Regions from separate parts of the Pseudomonas sp. S3_E10 genome, predicted to be linked through region 3. Evidence: predicted binding sites of a transcription regulator. Region 3 holds the regulator's gene; each other region holds the start of a gene.
The links. Region 3 encodes sigma-54, which starts transcription at its own class of promoters, with help from an activator protein. Its sites were predicted from a motif close to ANTGGCATNNANNTTGCTNT; they were not measured.

Region 1: AB4N98_RS19560 (circularly permuted type 2 ATP-grasp protein) is a predicted target of sigma-54. The motif match lies at 2,967-2,986, and genes of this name have one in related genera.
Region 2: flgB (flagellar basal body rod protein FlgB) is a predicted target of sigma-54. The motif match lies at 1,559-1,578, and genes of this name have one in related genera.

Annotation. Positions count from the first base shown of each region.
Region 1 covers NZ_CP162743.1:4,251,340-4,257,153, forward strand. Annotated here, with positions in the region: gene AB4N98_RS19530 (aminotransferase-like domain-containing protein) at 1-71, shown strand, start outside; gene AB4N98_RS19535 (translation initiation factor 2) at 176-664, shown strand; gene AB4N98_RS19540 (YkgJ family cysteine cluster protein) at 826-1,080, shown strand; gene AB4N98_RS19545 (START domain-containing protein) at 1,122-1,727, shown strand; gene AB4N98_RS19550 (hypothetical protein) at 1,831-2,067, shown strand; gene AB4N98_RS19555 (ribonuclease E inhibitor RraB) at 2,277-2,618, shown strand; gene AB4N98_RS19560 (circularly permuted type 2 ATP-grasp protein) at 3,019-4,428, shown strand; gene AB4N98_RS19565 (alpha-E domain-containing protein) at 4,433-5,383, shown strand; gene AB4N98_RS19570 (transglutaminase family protein) at 5,380-5,814, shown strand, end outside.
Region 2 covers NZ_CP162743.1:4,185,520-4,191,333, forward strand. Annotated here, with positions in the region: gene cheR (protein-glutamate O-methyltransferase CheR) at 1-434, shown strand, start outside; gene AB4N98_RS19220 (hypothetical protein) at 525-1,187, opposite strand; gene flgB (flagellar basal body rod protein FlgB) at 1,621-2,028, shown strand; gene flgC (flagellar basal body rod protein FlgC) at 2,032-2,475, shown strand; gene flgD (flagellar hook assembly protein FlgD) at 2,492-3,217, shown strand; gene flgE (flagellar hook protein FlgE) at 3,249-4,562, shown strand; gene AB4N98_RS19245 (hypothetical protein) at 4,710-5,768, shown strand.
Region 3 covers NZ_CP162743.1:1,808,602-1,814,415, reverse strand. Annotated here, with positions in the region: gene AB4N98_RS08155 (ZIP family metal transporter) at 1-365, shown strand, start outside; gene AB4N98_RS08150 (HPr family phosphocarrier protein) at 402-674, opposite strand; gene rapZ (RNase adapter RapZ) at 691-1,548, opposite strand; gene ptsN (PTS IIA-like nitrogen regulatory protein PtsN) at 1,551-2,015, opposite strand; gene hpf (ribosome hibernation-promoting factor, HPF/YfiA family) at 2,026-2,331, opposite strand; gene AB4N98_RS08130 (RNA polymerase factor sigma-54) at 2,407-3,900, opposite strand; gene lptB (LPS export ABC transporter ATP-binding protein) at 4,099-4,824, opposite strand; gene lptA (lipopolysaccharide transport periplasmic protein LptA) at 4,824-5,357, opposite strand; gene lptC (LPS export ABC transporter periplasmic protein LptC) at 5,344-5,814, opposite strand, start outside.

The DNA.
Region 1 (5,814 bases), 2.4 Mb from region 3:
CAGAGCGCGCGCTGATGACCCTGGGGATGCTGGCCAGCCAGTTATGCCAGGAAACCGCAGCGGGTTTTTGAGCCGTAAAAAGAGGGCAACTCCGATAGCTGGCGAGTCACCGCGCTTGTCATGCCGCGCACAACAAGCGAGCATATGGCCCTCTGCCGTTAATGCTGTAGGCGATATGACCTGTATTTTTCGCACTGCTATGGTGATTGGCCTGTTAAGCCTGTGTAACGTCAGCACCGTGCTGGCGGCATCACCCGTGACTGAAAACAAGCCTGCTGCCAGCAGCGAACAGAAGCCCTCCGCAAAAAAAACCACGCCAACCCAGCAAGCACCTGCGGCGAAGAAAAAAGCCGCAGCCGCTAAAAAGCGGGCGTCGGCGAAAAAGTCCAAGTCAGCCCAGGAAGTGGCACAGACCCAGCTGCCACCGGCGCAGTTGGACCTGTCCCTGCCTTCGGACATGGTCCGGCACCTGCAGCCGCTAGGCACCATGCCCAAGCCCAAGAGCGTGCCGTTGCTGCCACCGATGTTCGGCGAGAAGCCCACTGACAACAGTGCCTTCCAGATCAACGGCCGTTTGCTCAGCAATGAAATGAAGCTGCAATTGCGCAACGAGGAGCGCCGGGAGGTGGAAGGCGCCGCGTTGGAGTTTGAGTTCAAGCAGTAAACTTTCCCCCGTGCGTGACGCGAGTCATTGACCATCTGTCGCAGACCGGTCGGTCATGTTTGTTTTATGCGAAAAACCCGTGTTAGCCCATTTTAAAACGGCTGTTTAAGGGCGTACCCTAGCCCGGCCATCCCTATTGAGTCGTCGAGGACCTGCTGGTCATGAATTGCCGTGAAGGCTGTGGCGCCTGCTGCATTGCCCCCTCCATCAGTTCGCCGTTACCCGGAATGCCTAATGGCAAGCCCGCGGGCGAACGCTGCCTGCACCTGTCGGTCGAACAGCTGTGCCAACTGTTCGGGCAGCCGGAGCGCCCGGCGGTGTGCAGTGATTTCAAGGCGGATATCGATGTGTGCGGCACCGACCAGGCCGATGCGATCCGGTTGATCGGCTGGTGGGAGCAGATGACGGCGGCTTGATGGGCTTTACTCTCGGAACGTCAACAATAAGGAATACAACAATGGGTTCGCTGAAACGAATGGCGGTGCTGTGCGGTTTTACGCTGTTGTGTGCTGCCACTGCACAAGCTGAAGACTGGCAGGTCGCCAAGGACGAAGAGGGGATCAAGGTGTCCCTGAGCGAAGTGGCGGGTTCCAAATACAAGGCCTATCGCGGTGTAACCGTGATCAAGGCGCCCGTGGCCAAGATCGTTGCGCTGCAAGAAGATGTCGCCGGTGCCTGTTCCTGGATCCACGAATGCAAATCCCAGAAGCTGGTAGATAAAAAAGGCGACGAGGCCTGGACCTACACGCAGTTCAACGCCCCATTCCCGGTGACCGATCGTGATTCCTATATTCATGTCACCACCATCAAAAACGCCGATGGCAGCGTAACCCGCAAGCTTGAGGGCGTGCCGACCTACAAGCCGGACGAAAAAGGTTATGTGCGTGTCGCCCAGGTCGAGGGTTTCTGGAAGCTGGTGCCCAAAGGCGACAACCAGACCGAAGTGACTTACCAGGTCCACACCGAGCCAGGCGGCAGCGTGCCGTCGTGGCTGGCGAACAAATTCGTGGTGGATGCCCCGTTCAACACGTTGAAAGCCTTGAAAGACCACGCTGAAAAATAAGCGCGGTTGATCCGGTGCCTCAGGCCTTGAGCGGAACGTTTAGCGCGCCCTCAAGGTCCAGATACCTGTGAGCCCATACGCGGGCTTTATCGAGGAGGCACCGATGCAAACGTGGCAAATTACCTTCGTTGATGATCACGGCGAGCAGTCCGTGGAGCAGTTCACCTGCGAACAAAAGCCCAGCCTCGAAGACGCTGCGCACATGATTCGCAACAAGCTGGTGCCCGTCGCCGCTGAACTCGACCTCAACGACCTCGAAGGTCGCCAATCCGAGCCGACGGTCAAGATTCTCAAAGACCAGAACAGTATCCAGATCCTCGACATTTCTCCCTCAGCCTGAATATTCCCTTTACGCCCATCAAGCCCCTCTGGTGGAGGTGATAGCTTCGCGCTACTCTGCAAGCGAGATCAGCGAATGAATCGCTAAGGTCTGGTCTTGTCAGCTACATGCTTGTTTTCCAGCGGTGATGTCATGGCCGTTCCCGCGCCGGTAGGTGCGGGCTTCGGGAAGCACGGAAAGTCTATCCATCGGTTTGAGGAGGACGTTTCATGAGCACAGCCTATCAAGAAGACATCAGTACCCACGTTCTGCGCCGCATGAAAGAAGGCGGCTTCGATTTTTCACGTTTCCACCCCATCGAGTTCTACGCCATTTTCCCGGATGAGGAACGGGCGCGCAGGGCGGCGGGTGAGTTTCGCGGCGAGTCGCTGAACGCCCAGGTCAGTGCGCGCGACGATGGCGCCTGGTACCTGGAGCTAAGCAAGGTCATGTTTGCAACCTACGACGGCATAGGAGACTTCGAGCAGGACTTTGAAGCAGTGGTGGAGCCCCTTGGCGGCATCATAGAAGGGTGGGGCGTCAAGCACCCGGTTCGCCCGTTACCCATGTAGTGGGTTGTCACGCGCAACACCGTGTATCGGCTGACCTCAGGGTCGGCCGATTTTGTTTGTATGACCTGAAACGCCGCGCGACGCCTACCGTACTTTTTGAACCCTAAAAAAAAGCCACCCAACGAGGGTGGCCTAAAGGGAAGAGCGGAGCGCCAAAGGTTATTCAGCAGATGGCGCGATTATCCGCAGGCTTGGCCGGGCAGTGAAATCAACTCTGGCTATGCTGTTGATAGTCAAAGCCTGCATTGCGATGAAGCGCAGGACAACACGCCGGGCATTCTGTGCACCAGGAAGGTGCGACAAGGTGCCTGGATTAATTCAACGCACTGATTTTTAAGTGTTTATGCCGATGGCACGGGCCTTGCGATGGTTCTTGCGTCCGAGTGACAAGGAGTACGGCATGATCCGCACTTATTACGATGAGATGTACGATGGGGCGGGGCAGGTGCGCCCGCACTACCGCGAATTCGCCCGCTGGTTGGCCGACACCCCGGCAGAACTCTTGGCCCAGCGTCGCCGCGAAGCCGATTTGCTGTTTCACCGCGCCGGGATCACCTTCACCCTGTACGGGGACGAGCAAGGCACCGAGCGCCTGATCCCCTTCGACACCATCCCGCGCAGTATTCCGGCCAGTGAATGGCGGGTGGTCGAGCGCGGTTGCATCCAGCGGGTCAAGGCGCTGAACATGTTTCTGGCCGACCTGTACCACGAGCAACGCATCATCAAGGCCGGCATCATTCCCGCCGAACAGGTGCTGGCCAACGAGCAATATCAATTGGCGATGCAGGGGCTGGATCTGCACCGTGATCTGTATTCCCACATCTCCGGGGTCGATCTCGTACGTGATGGCGATGGCACTTACTACGTGCTGGAGGACAACCTGCGTACACCCAGCGGTGTCAGCTACATGCTCGAAGACCGCAAGATGATGATGCGCCTGTTCCCCGAACTGTTCGCGGCCCAGCGCATCGCGCCCATCGACCATTACCCCAACCTGCTGCTCGATACCCTGAAAAGCTCCAGCCCCCTGGATAACCCCAGCGTGGTGGTACTGACGCCGGGGCGGTTCAACAGCGCCTTTTTTGAGCATGCGTTCCTCGCTCGGGAAATGGGTGTGGAACTGGTGGAAGGGGCTGACTTGTTCGTGCGTGATGACCGCGTATTTATGCGCACCACCGACGGCCCCAAGGCGGTGGACGTGATCTACCGTCGCCTCGACGACGCGTTTCTCGACCCGCTGGCGTTCAATCCGCACTCCATGCTCGGCGTACCCGGCCTGCTCGCCGCCTATCGTTCAGGCAACGTGGTGCTGGCCAATGCCATCGGCACCGGGGTGGCGGATGACAAGTCGGTGTATCCCTTCGTCACCGAGATGATCCGTTTTTACCTGGATGAAGAACCGATCCTGAAGAACGTGCCGACCTTCCAGTGCCGCAAACCTGATGAACTGTCCCACGTGCTGGCCAACCTGCCGGACTTGGTGGTCAAGGAAACCCAAGGCTCCGGCGGCTACGGCATGCTGGTGGGGCCCGCGTCCACCGCGGCCGAGATCGAAGCCTTCCGTGCGCGTATCAAGGCCAAGCCCCACGCCTATATCGCCCAACCGACCCTATGCCTGTCCACCTGCCCGACCTTTGTCGAAAACGGTATCGCCCCACGGCACATCGACCTGCGCCCGTTTGTGTTGTCCGGCAAGGAAACCCGTGTAGTCCCCGGCGGCTTGACCCGTGTGGCGCTGCGCGAAGGTTCGCTGGTGGTCAACTCGTCCCAGGGCGGCGGCACCAAAGACACCTGGGTGGTGGAGGATTGATGCCATGTTGAGCAGAACTGCCTCGGATTTATATTGGATGTCGCGCTACCTTGAGCGCGCCGAAAACCTCGCGCGCATGCTCGATGTCAGTTATTCGTTGTCGCTGATGCCCCAGGACGGGCGCGGCGATGGCCTGCATGAACTGGCCATGCCGTTATTGATCACCGGCACCCTGGAGGATTACCGCGAGCGCCACGGTGAATTGCATGCCGAAAACCTGCTGCACTTCTTCGCTCTGGACGCGGCCAACCCGGCCAGTATCTACAGTTGTCTCGGCGCCGCGCGGGCCAGTGCCCATGCGGTGCGTGGGCGAATTACCGCCGACATGTGGGAAAACATCAACGCCACCTGGCTGGATATCCGCGATATCGCCCAACAAGGCCTGGGCCGCTACGGCATGAGCCGTTTCTGCGAGTGGGTCAAGGAGCGCTCACATCTGTTTCGCGGCGCCACCTACGGCACCATCATGCGCAACGACGCGTTCCGTTTCATTCGTCTGGGCACATTTATCGAGCGCGCCGACAACACCCTGCGTTTGCTGGACGCACGCTATGAAATGGCCGGCGACCGCGCCGAAGCCGTCACCGACGGCACGGCTCACGCCTACTACCAATGGAGCGCCTTGTTGCGCGCGCTGTCGTCGTTCGAGGCCTATACCGAGATTTATCGCGACGCCCCAGGCGCCCGACACGTTGCGCAACTGTTGCTGTTGCGCGCAGACGTGCCGCGCTCGCTCAGGGCCTGCAGCGAAGAGATCGACCAGATCCTCGCCAGCCTGCCAGGCCTCAACGGGCGACCGGCGCAACGCCTGGCCGCCGAGATGGACGCGCGCCTGCGCTTTACCGCCATTGATGAAATCCTCGAAGAAGGCCTGCACGCCTGGCTGACCGACTTTATCCCTTTGGTTCGCCAGTTGGGCGACGCCATCTACAGTTCCTACCTGGAGGCGGCATGAGACTCTCCATCAGCCACGAAACTACCTACCACTACGAAGACCAAGTGCGCGCCAGCATCCAGTACTTGCGTGTGACCCCCCACGACAGCGAGCGCCAGCACGTACTCAGTTGGCAATTGGACCTGCCGCGCCCGGTGCGCGCCCAAGTGGACCCGTTCGGCAATATCCTGCACGTGCTGACCCTGGATGAGCCGCATGACACCATCATCATCGGTGCCCGTGGCCAAGTGGACATCGACGAGTTGCGCGAGGCCGAACACGAGAGCCAATCGCCGCTTCCGTTCCTGCGCTGCACGCGCCTGACCGAGCCCGACGAGGCGTTGCGTGAGTTTGCCGAACAGCACTGTCATCAACGTCGCGACCGCACGGCATTGATCGACCTGACGCACGCGCTCAACCACGTGATGGTCTATACCCCTGGCGCCACCGAA
Region 2 (5,814 bases), 2.4 Mb from region 3:
TCGGGCAATTGAAGGCCGGTGCGCAAATTGTCGCCACCGATCTGTCCGGCACCATGCTCACCAACTGCAAGACCGGTGAGTACGACAGCCTGGCCCTGGGCCGTGGTTTGTCCCAAGACCGGTTGCAGCGCTACTTCGAGCCTAAAGGCGCCGGGCGCTGGGCGATCAAGGCGCCGATCAAAAACCGCGTGGAGTTTCGCTCGTTCAACCTGCTCGACAGCTACGCCAGCCTGGGCAAGTTCGACATGGTGTTTTGCCGCAACGTGCTGATCTACTTCTCGGCCGAGGTGAAGAAAGACATCCTGTTGCGCATCCATGGCACGCTCAAGCGTGGCGGCTACCTGTTCCTGGGTGCTTCCGAAGCGCTGAACGGCCTGCCGGATCACTTCCAGATGGTGCAGTGCAGCCCCGGCATCATTTACCAGGCCAAATAACCGGCGCTTTAAAAACAAAAACGGGAGACCTTTGCAAAGTCTCCCGTTTTTTATTCGCGCAAAATCGCTGCCGGTCCTCATCAACAGCGCTCAGGGCGTGGTGCTCATTTGGAGGGGCCCCAGGGACAGGCCATGTTGCCCGCTGGGCACTGTTGCGTTGAAGATGCCGAGTCGCACGGTTCCCGTCGTGGCGGCGGTAAATGTTCCTGTTCCGATTTGGCGTCGGGCATCGGTAATAGTGGTGACGTCAGGCCCGATCCGGCTGCCGTTTATCGTCATGTGCAGGGTCGACCCGTCGCTGACGGCTGTACTTCCCGTCACCTCGAAGCTGCAGTTATAGGTGCGTCCTGCCGTTACCGGAACTGCACGGGTGATGATGTGGGAGCTGGTGGCCTGATTGTTGAACTGGTTAACGACCACGCGGCTACCGATCACGCTTAGCCGCGACACATAGACGCCTTGTGCTACCCAGCCTTGAAAGGTGCCGTCGCTGAAGTCCCATGACTGGTCTGGTGGCACCACAATGGGCAGGCGACCGATGTTTACTCTCGCCTCCCCTGCAGTGGAATACAGCCCTCCACGCAGGATGCGGGCCCGCAACTGGACTTCGGTGCCCGCACTGGCGATGACAATGTTCGTGGGAATCAGAATCCGCAGCGAAGCGGTGCTGTGGGCAATATTAAAGCTTTGATTGTGCGTGCCACCAAGAACGGTGCTGTTGAGGCTCAAATAGAAATAATCGGCTGGCTGCATAGGAAAATCCAACCTCAGTATGGCGACGTCGCCGCTCAGTCGGGCAGGGTCAAGATTCGGGATCGGCTGTGTCGAATCCTGTTCGACAAACCTGGGGGCCGGGATTATCAACATGTCGAGCCTCTGCGTTGTGCTTAAGGGGGTCGGTTGATAAAGCATCAAAGCCTACGCGTGTCGCAATTGTCATAAATAACAGTACGGACAAACGGTTAAATACCCCGGCCCCCTGCGCACACCGTTTATAGCCCTCCACTCGCAAGCGGCAAGCCCGATTGCCGCTTTACTGGCGCTACGCGGAAATCGCTTGCCGCTTTTCTGGCATCACCGCCGGCAACATTGCCGCAAGCCCTTGAAATTCGGGCTCTGCTCAGGTTGGCATGCACCTTGCTATAGTCCTGTTAACGAACAGCAGGTCAGCCTAAAGGTTTCCGCCATGAGCATCAGCTTCGATAAAGCGCTCGGTATCCACGAACAAGCCCTGGGCTTCCGCGCCCAGCGTGCCGAAGTCCTGGCCAACAACATTGCCAACGCCGACACCCCGAACTACAAGGCTCGGGACCTGGACTTCTCCGCTGTGCTCGCTGCACAGCAGGACAAGACCAAGAACGGCACCTTCGCCTTGAACATGACCAACAACCGTCATATCGAAGCGCAAGGCCTGAGCAGTGGTGACGAGTCGTTGCTGTATCGCACGCCGATGCAGCCATCGATCGACCAGAACACCGTCGACGCCCAACTGGAGCAATCGGCTTATGCCGAGAACTCGGTGAACTTTCAGGCCAGCTTTACCCTGCTCAACAGCAAATTCAAAGGGCTGATGTCAGCCCTGCGTGGAGAGTAAGCCATGTCCCTGTCCAGTGTTTTCAATATTGCCGGCAGTGGCATGAGCGCCCAGACCACGCGCCTCAACACCGTCGCCAGTAACATCGCCAACGCCGAGACTGTGTCTTCGAGCATTGACCAAACCTATCGCGCCCGGCACCCGGTGTTCGCCACCATGTTCCAGGCCGGCCAGAACGGTGGCAGCGATTCGTTGTTCCAGGAACAGGACGCCGCCGGCAAAGGCGTGCAGGTACTCGGTGTGGTCGAAGACCAGAGCAACCTCGAAGCGCGCTACGAGCCTAACCACCCGGCAGCGAACGAAAAAGGCTACGTGTATTACCCGAACGTCAACGTGGTCGAGGAGATGGCCGACATGATCTCCGCCAGCCGCTCGTTCCAGACCAACGCGGAAATGATGAACACCGCCAAAACCATGATGCAAAAGGTCCTGACCCTGGGTCAGTGATAAGGGGCGCCAAATAATGGCCATCGTTGATACGTCTAACAACACGGCAGTCCAGGACCTGTTCAATTCCAAGGTCAAGACTGCAACGGACAACAGCAGCCTGGGTGATGCTTCCAAGACCGCGACGGGCAACCAGTCGCTGGGCAAGGACGCGTTCCTGCAACTGCTGGTGACCCAACTGAAAAACCAGAACCCGCTGTCACCCCAGGACAACGGTGCATTCGTGGCCCAGCTGGCGCAGTTCAGCAGCCTCGAAGGCATCAACACCCTGAACGACTCGGTGAATAACATCTCCAGCAACTTCAGCTCCTCGCAAGCGCTGCAGGCTTCTTCGCTGGTCGGGCGTTCGATCATCACCCAGACCGACAAGGCCCTGGTGGATACCAGCAAGAGCATGACCGGCTCGGTGGCCGTGACCGCGGCGACGGGTAACGTCACCGTCAAGATCACCGACAAAGACGGCAACCTGGTGCGCACCCTCGATTTGGGCGCCCAGAGTGCCGGTACGTCGGACTTTATCTGGGATGGCAAGAACGGCAACGGCGAGGTCGCCCCAGCCGGCACCTACACCTTTGCGGCCACGACCAAGAATGACAAGGGCGACGCAGTGGCCCTGGCAACATCGCTGCCGGCAACCGTGACCAGCGTGACGTTGAGCAAGACCGGCGGCGAAATGCTGCTGAACCTTGCAGGTGGCATGGGCAGCGTGAAGCTGTCGCAAATTCAGACTATTGGTACATAGAGCCGGCTAGATACGGCAGAGGGAGAGAAACATGTCTTTTAACATCGGCCTTAGCGGCCTCTATGCGGCCAATAAACAACTGGACGTGACCGGCAACAACATCGCCAACGTCGCGACCACCGGCTTCAAGTCGTCCCGTGCGGAATTCTCCGACATCTATGCCGCGTCCAAACTGGGTACCGGCCAGAACAGCATCGGCAACGGCGTGAACCTGGCGGCGGTGTCCCAGCAATTCACCCAGGGTGACGTCAACGGCAGCGGCGGTATCCTGGACATGGCGATCCAGGGTGGTGGCTTCTTCGTGCAGAAGGGCAGCGACGGTTCGCTGGAGTACACTCGCAGCGGTGCCTTCCGTGCCGACAAAGACGGCTATATCACCAACAACACCGGTACCTCGCGTTTGCAAGGCTATGCGGCGGACGATGACGGCAAAATCATCAAGGGTGGCCTGACCGACCTGCAACTGAACCTGTCGAACCTGCCGCCGAAGGCGTCCACCAAGGTGGATTCCACCAGTAACCTGAACTCCTCGGAGCCGGTGATCAACCAGACGCTCAAGCCATTCGACCCGACGGATACCAGTACTTTCACCACCCAATACAGCACCACCTTGTACGACGCCCAAGGCAATGCGCACCCGATGGTGCAATACCTGGTGAAAACCGACGGCAACAAGTGGAACGCCTATACGCTGATTGATGGGCGCAACCCTAACGGTTCGTCACCAACGGGCGGTACGCCACCCACTCCGCCTGTGCCTTCGACCCTGACCTTTGACGGCTATGGCAAGCTCACCAGCATCGTCACCGCCGGCGCGTCCAGCACGACGCTGACCTTGACCGGTTGGGTGCCAGGTACCGTGACCAATGGCGTCTGGAAAGCCAACGGCGCGGATGCCAACCCTGACGGCATCGCCATCAACATGGCGAACATCACCCAGTACAACTCGGCCACCTACCGCAACCCACCGATCACCGACGGCTATGCCACCGGCCAGATCACCGGCCTGAAAATCGACGGCAGCGGCGTGTTGTTCGCCACGTTCAGCAACCAGCAGAGCAAGGCCATCGGCCAGATCTCCCTGGCCAGCTTCAACAACGAGCAGGGCCTGCAGCCAGCCGGCAGCACCACTTGGAGAGAGACGTTCGCTTCGGGCCAGCCGGGTTACGACACCCCGCAATCCGGTACCTTGGGTTCGATCGTGGCCAACTCCCTGGAGAACTCCAACGTCAACCTGACCAACGAGCTGGTGGACCTGATCAAGGCCCAGAGCAACTACCAGGCCAACGCCAAGACTATCTCCACCCAGAGCACCATCATGCAGACCATCATTCAGATGACTTGATGCCATGGCGTAATGCGCTTGACTGAAAACCCCTCGATCGAGGGGTTTTTTTTGCCCTGACAAACGTCGTCTGGAACGTCCTACGCCCTGAATGCCACCCATGAAGCCGGAAGCTATCGAGCTTGTGACCTTGGGTGGGGAATAACAATGGGAAATCAGTGGGGGATGGGTCGCAGCGAGGCCGGCGTGCATTTTGACGCGGGAGCGGCACAGTTCTATTTGAGCGGCAAAGGCGCGACACACGCGATCAACGAAGACCGGGACGCAAAAAATAAGGAGGCCGTCGCACAACTGCTCAAGGAGCTTGATGACGCGCACAGTACCGGCAAAAACCAGACTGTCCGGGAATTGCGCGACAGGCTCAATGAAAAACGCACAGCATTGGGGGACGACACGTTCAAGAAAATCCTTGAGCAACTCAAGGAAGAACGCTCCAAGCGATGGCTGGAGCTTTTAAAGATGCTGTTTCCGGACCTGTTTCCGGATACGCCTGCCCCTTCTCCGGCACCACCATCGCCTAGGGATGGCGGTGGCGGCGGTGATTTTCCCGGTCGCGGCGGCTTCGGTCCCAGTGAGTCGATGAGCAACAAGCCGATTACCGAAGGCTCACGGCATCACCACTACAAGCCCGACACGAGCAACCCCGGGAAAAAGCCGGACAATATCTGGAGTGGCTTCAGGCAGGGGCCTGACGGCAATTGCGTGACTGTATCGGCGATAAAGGCGGCGATGATGCGGTATGGGCAAAAACCTACGGACATTTTCAAAGACGTTAAGGCGTTGGGCCACGGCTACGAGGTGACCATGCGTGATGGCTTCAAGCTTTCTCTGTCCAATGACGAGGTGAGGCAGGCGGCCATTCATGCGCGTTTCAAGGGCGATGACCCGGCAATGATGACGGATGCCAACTTCATGTATGCCGCGAGCGCCAAGCGGGCGCAGATGGAAAACAATGACGGTACTGCTGGGCGCAGTTTCCAGGCGGCCATGAACAGCCTCAACGATGGCGAACACTCGCGTGAAGGGCTGGACCGTTTGGGTTTGAGAGGGTTCTACAGGCAGACAACCGTTGCTGATTTGAGAAACAGCAAGGTGGGCACCGTGGAGTTCGGTGGCCATTCGATGGCCGTGATTGATGGCCGGATTGAGTTGTGGGGCAAGCGCGGCGGCATGCCTCAATCAGGTATCGCGACCGTATTGTTTTAAATCGCGAGCGCTTTTCACCCAGCAAAAGAAAGCCCCCGATACGCCG
Region 3 (5,814 bases):
CCGCCGGTGGCGGCATGCCGGATGCCGACAGCCTGGCCATGGGCATTGCTTTGCAGGATGTGCCCGAAGGCCTGGTGATTGCCTTGGTATTGGCGGGGGCGGGGATGTCGCGGGTCAAGGCATTCCTGATCGGCGCGGCCTCAGGTTTGGTAGAGCCGGTATTCGCCGTGCTGTGCGCCTGGTTGGTGAGCCTCGCACAAGTGTTGTTGCCTTTGGGGCTGGCATTGGCGGCTGGGGCGATGTTGCTGGTGGTGACTCACGAAGTCATCCCCGAATCGCGCCGCAATGGCCACGAAAAGCTGGCCAGCCTTGGCTTGTGCATCGGGTTCTGCTTGATGATGGTGATGGATACTGCGTTGGGCTGAGGCCATTGCGGCCTCGTGCCTGAGTCAAAAGCGGGTTTATTCGCCCTCGTCAAAGTAGTTGTTGATCAGCGCCACCAGGGCGTCCAGCGCTTCCTGCTCTTGCTCGCCTTCGGTCTTCAAATGAATCTTTGTGCCCTTGCCGGCAGCCAGCATCATCATGGCCATGATGCTTTTGCCATCGACCATGGTTTCCGGGGTGCGCCCGGCGCGGATCTGGCAGGGAAACTGCCCGGCAACGCCGACGAACTTGGCCGAGGCTCGGGCGTGCAAACCCAGCTTGTTGATGATTTCAATTTCCAGAGCGGGCATCGCGGGGGTGTTCCTTTCAGCTAAGGTCGCGGTGGCGGACCTGGACGTTCTTGAGGGTTTGTTGCAGCACCTGGCCCAGGCGCTCGGTCAGGTAGACGGAGCGGTGGTGGCCGCCTGTGCAGCCAATGGCAATCGTGACATAGGCCCGGTTACTCGCGGCAAAGCGTGGCAACCATTTGAGCAAATAGCTGGAAATGTCCTGGAACATCTCCTCCACATCAGGCTGTGCGGCCAGATACTCAGCCACAGGTTGGTCCAACCCGGACTGCTCGCGCAGTTCAGGTTTCCAGTAGGGGTTGGGCAGACAGCGCACATCGAACACCAGGTCGGCATCCACCGGCATCCCCCGCTTGAAACCAAATGACTCGACCAGAAACGCCGTACCGGGTTCGGGCTGGTTGAGCAGGCGCAACTTGATGGCGTCACGCAATTGATACAGGTTGAGGCTGGTGGTGTTGATCTTGAGGTCGGCCAGGTCAATGATCGGCCCCAGCAGCTTGGTTTCATCCTCGATGGCTTCGGCCAGGGAGCGGTGGGGGCTGCTGAGGGGGTGGCGTCGACGGGTTTCGGAGAAGCGCTTGAGCAGTGTCTCTTCGTCAGCGTCCAGGTACAGCACATCACAATGAATATGTTTGGCGCGCACTTCCTCAAGCAGTTCCGGGAAGCGCGAGAGATGGCTGGGCAAGTTGCGGGCATCAATCGAAACCGCCACCAGGGGTTGCGCCAACTCGGTGTGGATAAGCGCCCGTTCGGCCAGTTCCGGCAGCAGGCCGGCGGGCAGGTTGTCGATGCAATAGAAGCCGCTGTCCTCAAGAACATTGAGGGCGGTGCTTTTACCCGAGCCTGAGCGGCCGCTGACGATGATCAAACGCATGATTACTGCCCGTTTTGTTCATCCAGGACAACTTGATACAGCGCCGCGTTGCTGCTGGCACTGCGCAGTTTGTCGCGTACCTCCTTGCGGTCGAGCATGCTGGCGATCTGCCGGAGCAGTTCCAGGTGCGCATCGGTGGCGGCTTCCGGGACCAGCAGCACAAACAGCAGGTCAACCGGGGCGCCGTCGATGGCGTCAAAATCGATCGGAGCTTCCAGATGCAGCAGGGCGCTCACGGGGGTGTCACAGCCTTTGAGGCGGCAGTGAGGAATGGCGATGCCGTTGCCAAAACCGGTGGAACCGAGTTTTTCACGGGCAACCAGTGCCTCGAAGACAACTTGCATCTCCAGATCCGGCACTTCGCGGGCGATCAGGTTGGCAATTTGTTCAAGGGCTTTTTTCTTGCTGCCGCCCGGCACGTTCACGAGGGAACGGCCGGGGGTCAGGATGGTTTCAAGTCGGATCATGGGGGGAGAGTTAACGACCTGTACCTTGCATCAGGTGCAGATTCTTTTCCTTATGCTTTATGAGTTGGCGGTCCAGCTTGTCGTAGAGCGAGTCAATCGCCGCGTACATGTCCTCATGCTCAGCATTGGCGACGAGCTTGGCATTCGGTACGTGCAGGGTGGCCTCGATTTTCTGCTTGAGCTTATCGACCTCCATGATGACCTGCACGTTGGTGATCTTGTCAAAATGCCCCGCAAGCTTGTTCAGCTTGCTCTCGGTGTACTCACGCAGGGGCTTGGTGACTTCCAGCTGGTGTCCACTGATGTTGACTTGCATACAGCTTCTCCTTCGTTGCCAGTGCATAAAGCGGCAGGCAAAGACGCCTGCCACTGGAACGCTGTGGCCCGCCCGTCACATCAAACGCTTACGCTCGCTGGAAGGCGCGATCCCAAGGGACTCGCGGTACTTGGCGACGGTTCGACGGGCGACCTGAATGCCTTGTGCCTCCAGTAAACCAGCGATCTTGCTGTCACTCAACGGCTTTTTCTGATTTTCCGCGGCAACCAGTTTTTTGATGATCGCGCGGATCGCCGTGGACGAGCATTCGCCGCCTTCGGAGGTGCTGACATGGCTGGAGAAAAAGTATTTGAGCTCATATATACCCCGTGGGGTATGCATGAATTTTTGCGTCGTCACCCGTGAAATCGTTGATTCGTGCATGCCTACCGCCTCGGCGATGTCATGCAGCACCAGAGGCTTCATCGCCTCGTCGCCGTATTCCAGGAAGCCGCGCTGATGCTCGACGATCTGGGTGGCAACTTTCATCAGGGTTTCGTTACGGCTCTGCAGGCTCTTGATGAACCAGCGGGCTTCCTGCAACTGGTTGCGCATGAAGGTGTTGTCGGCGCTGGTGTCGGCGCGGCGCACAAAACCGGCATATTGCGGGTTGACCCGCAGGCGTGGCACCGACTCCTGGTTCAATTCCACCAGCCAGCGTTCGTTGTCCTTGCGCACAATCACGTCAGGGACCACATATTCGGCTTCGCTGGACTCGATCTGCGAGCCCGGGCGCGGGTTGAGGCTTTGCACCAGTTCGATAACCTGGCGCAGGTCATCTTCCTTGAGCTTCATGCGGCGCATCAACTGGCTGTAGTCGCGGCTGCCCAGCAGGTCGATGTAATCGGTGACCAGGCGCTGGGCTTCAGCCAGCCAAGGTGTCTTGGCGGGCAGCTGGCGCAGTTGCAGCAACAGGCATTCGCTCAGGGAGCGGGCGCCAATGCCCGCAGGCTCGAACTGCTGGATGCGGTGCAGGACGGCTTCGATTTCGTCCAGCTCAATGTCCAGTTCAGGGTCGAAGGCCTCCAGAATCTCCTCGAGCGTCTCGTCCAGATAACCCTGGTTGTTGATGCAATCGATCAGCGTGACGGCGATCAGGCGATCGGTGTCGGACATCGGTGCGAGGTTCAGTTGCCACAACAGATGGCTCTGCAGGCTTTCGCCGGCGGAGGTGCGGGTGGTGAAGTCCCACTCGTCATCATCGTTGCTGGGCAGGCTGCTCGCGCTGGTCTGGTAGACGTCTTCCCAGGCGGTATCCACCGGGAGTTCGTTGGGAATGCGTTCGTTCCAGTCGCCTTCCTCAAGGTTATCCACCGTTGGGGCGGTTTCCTGGTAGGAGGGTTCCTGCACGTCGGAATTGGTTTTTTGCTCGATGTTGTCGGCCAGCGGGTCTGCATTATCGAAGTCGTCGCCTTCTTCCTGGCGTTCGAGCATCGGATTGGACTCCAGGGCCTCCTGGATTTCCTGTTGCAGGTCCAGGGTCGACAATTGGAGCAGGCGGATGGCCTGTTGCAGCTGCGGTGTCATCGTCAGCTGCTGGCCCATTCTCAGGACTAGCGATGGTTTCATGGCAGGGGCTTAACACCTTATTCGCCGGCGCAATGCGCCATCCACGACAGGGCGCGTGAGCGCCAAACATAAGCAAATTATATGCCTGATATCGAGGGCTTTGCCTAGAGCGCGGTAACAATAAAAAAACCGTAGGTTTTTCTTTGGTACGCGCGCTTCGGACAAACGACCTGCCACCCCCTGTTCATACAGGTGGTTTTACAGGCGGAACTCGTGACCCAGGTACACTTCCTTGACCAGTTCGTTGGCCAGGATGGTCGCGGAATCGCCTTCGGCGATCAACTGGCCATCGTTGACGATATACGCGGTTTCGCAGATATCGAGGGTTTCACGCACGTTGTGGTCGGTGATCAATACGCCGATACCCTTGGCCTTGAGGTGATGGATGATCTGCTTGATGTCGCCGACCGAAATCGGGTCGACGCCGGCAAACGGTTCGTCCAGCAGGATGAACTTTGGCGCGGTCGCCAGGGCGCGGGCGATTTCCACGCGACGACGCTCGCCACCGGACAGGCTCATGCCAAGGTTGTCGCGAATGTGGTTGATGTGGAACTCCTGCAGCAGGCTTTCCAGCTCTTGGCGGCGGCCGTCACGGTCGAGTTCCTTGCGGGTCTCAAGGATAGCCATGATGTTGTCGGCAACCGACAGTTTGCGGAAGATCGAGGCTTCTTGCGGGAGATAGCCGATACCGGCGCGAGCACGGCCGTGCATCGGCTGATGGCTGACATCCAGGTCGTCGATCAGTACGCGACCCTGATCTGCCTGGACCAGGCCGACGATCATATAGAAGCATGTGGTCTTGCCGGCGCCGTTGGGGCCGAGCAAGCCGACGATCTGGCCGCTGTCGATCGACAGGCTGACGTCGCGCACGACCTGACGGCTTTTATAGGCCTTGGCCAGATGCTGGGCTTTCAGGGTTGCCATTACTCGGCCTTCTTCTTCGGCTGGATAACCATGTCGATACGCGGACGTGGCGCAGTTACCTTGTTGCCATTGGCTCGACCGGCGTTGGCGATCTGCTTCACGGTGTCATAGGTGATTTTTTCACCTTCCGTGGAGTTGCCATCGGGGCTCAGCACCTTGGCCTGGTCGATCAATACAATGCGGTTCTGCTGGGCATGGTACTGGATGGTCTTGCCGTAGCCCTTCATCGGGCCTGTATCGGTAGCCGACTGCTTCTGTTCGAAGTAAGCCAGGTTGCCCACCGAGGTCACGACGTCAATATCACCGTTTGGGGTGCGCGTCAGTGTCACGGTATTGCCGGTGATCTTCATCGACCCCTGGGTAATGATCACGCCGCCGGTGTAGGTCGCTACACCTTGCTTGTCATCCAGTTGCGCATCGTCAGCCGAGATGTGGATCGGCTGCTGGCTATCGTTCGGCAGAGCCCAGGCGCTCACGCTTCCCAGTGCTGCGCCCAGACTGAGCAAAATAGGGAGAGTTTTAACGAGCCTCATACTGTCCTCTTACGTTCGATAGCAGGTGTATCCTGCTTTCTTTCAAATACGCTTTCATTCCCTTGCCAGTCGATACACCGCCAGCGCCGTCGATTCTAACGTCTTGCTCGGTCTGCGCATATTGCTTCTGCGGGAATACGGTCATGCGACTGGTAGTAATCACCGTGTCGCGTTTCTGGGCGTCAGTGCGTGCAACACGCACCGAATCAATCAGTTCTACCTCGGTACCGTCCGGGTTCACCTCGCCACGCTTGCTGGTGACGTGCCACGGAAACTCAGTGCCGCGATACAGGTTCAGGTCCGGATTGGTCAGCAGGGTGACTTCGGTCGTCTTCAAATGCTCGACCTTGTCCGAGGTCATTTCGTACTGCACCTTGCCGTCCGGCAGGAACTGCACGCTGTAGGCGTTGGTGGCGTAATAGTCGATAGCGCCTTCGTCGACCTGCGCGGCAGGTTG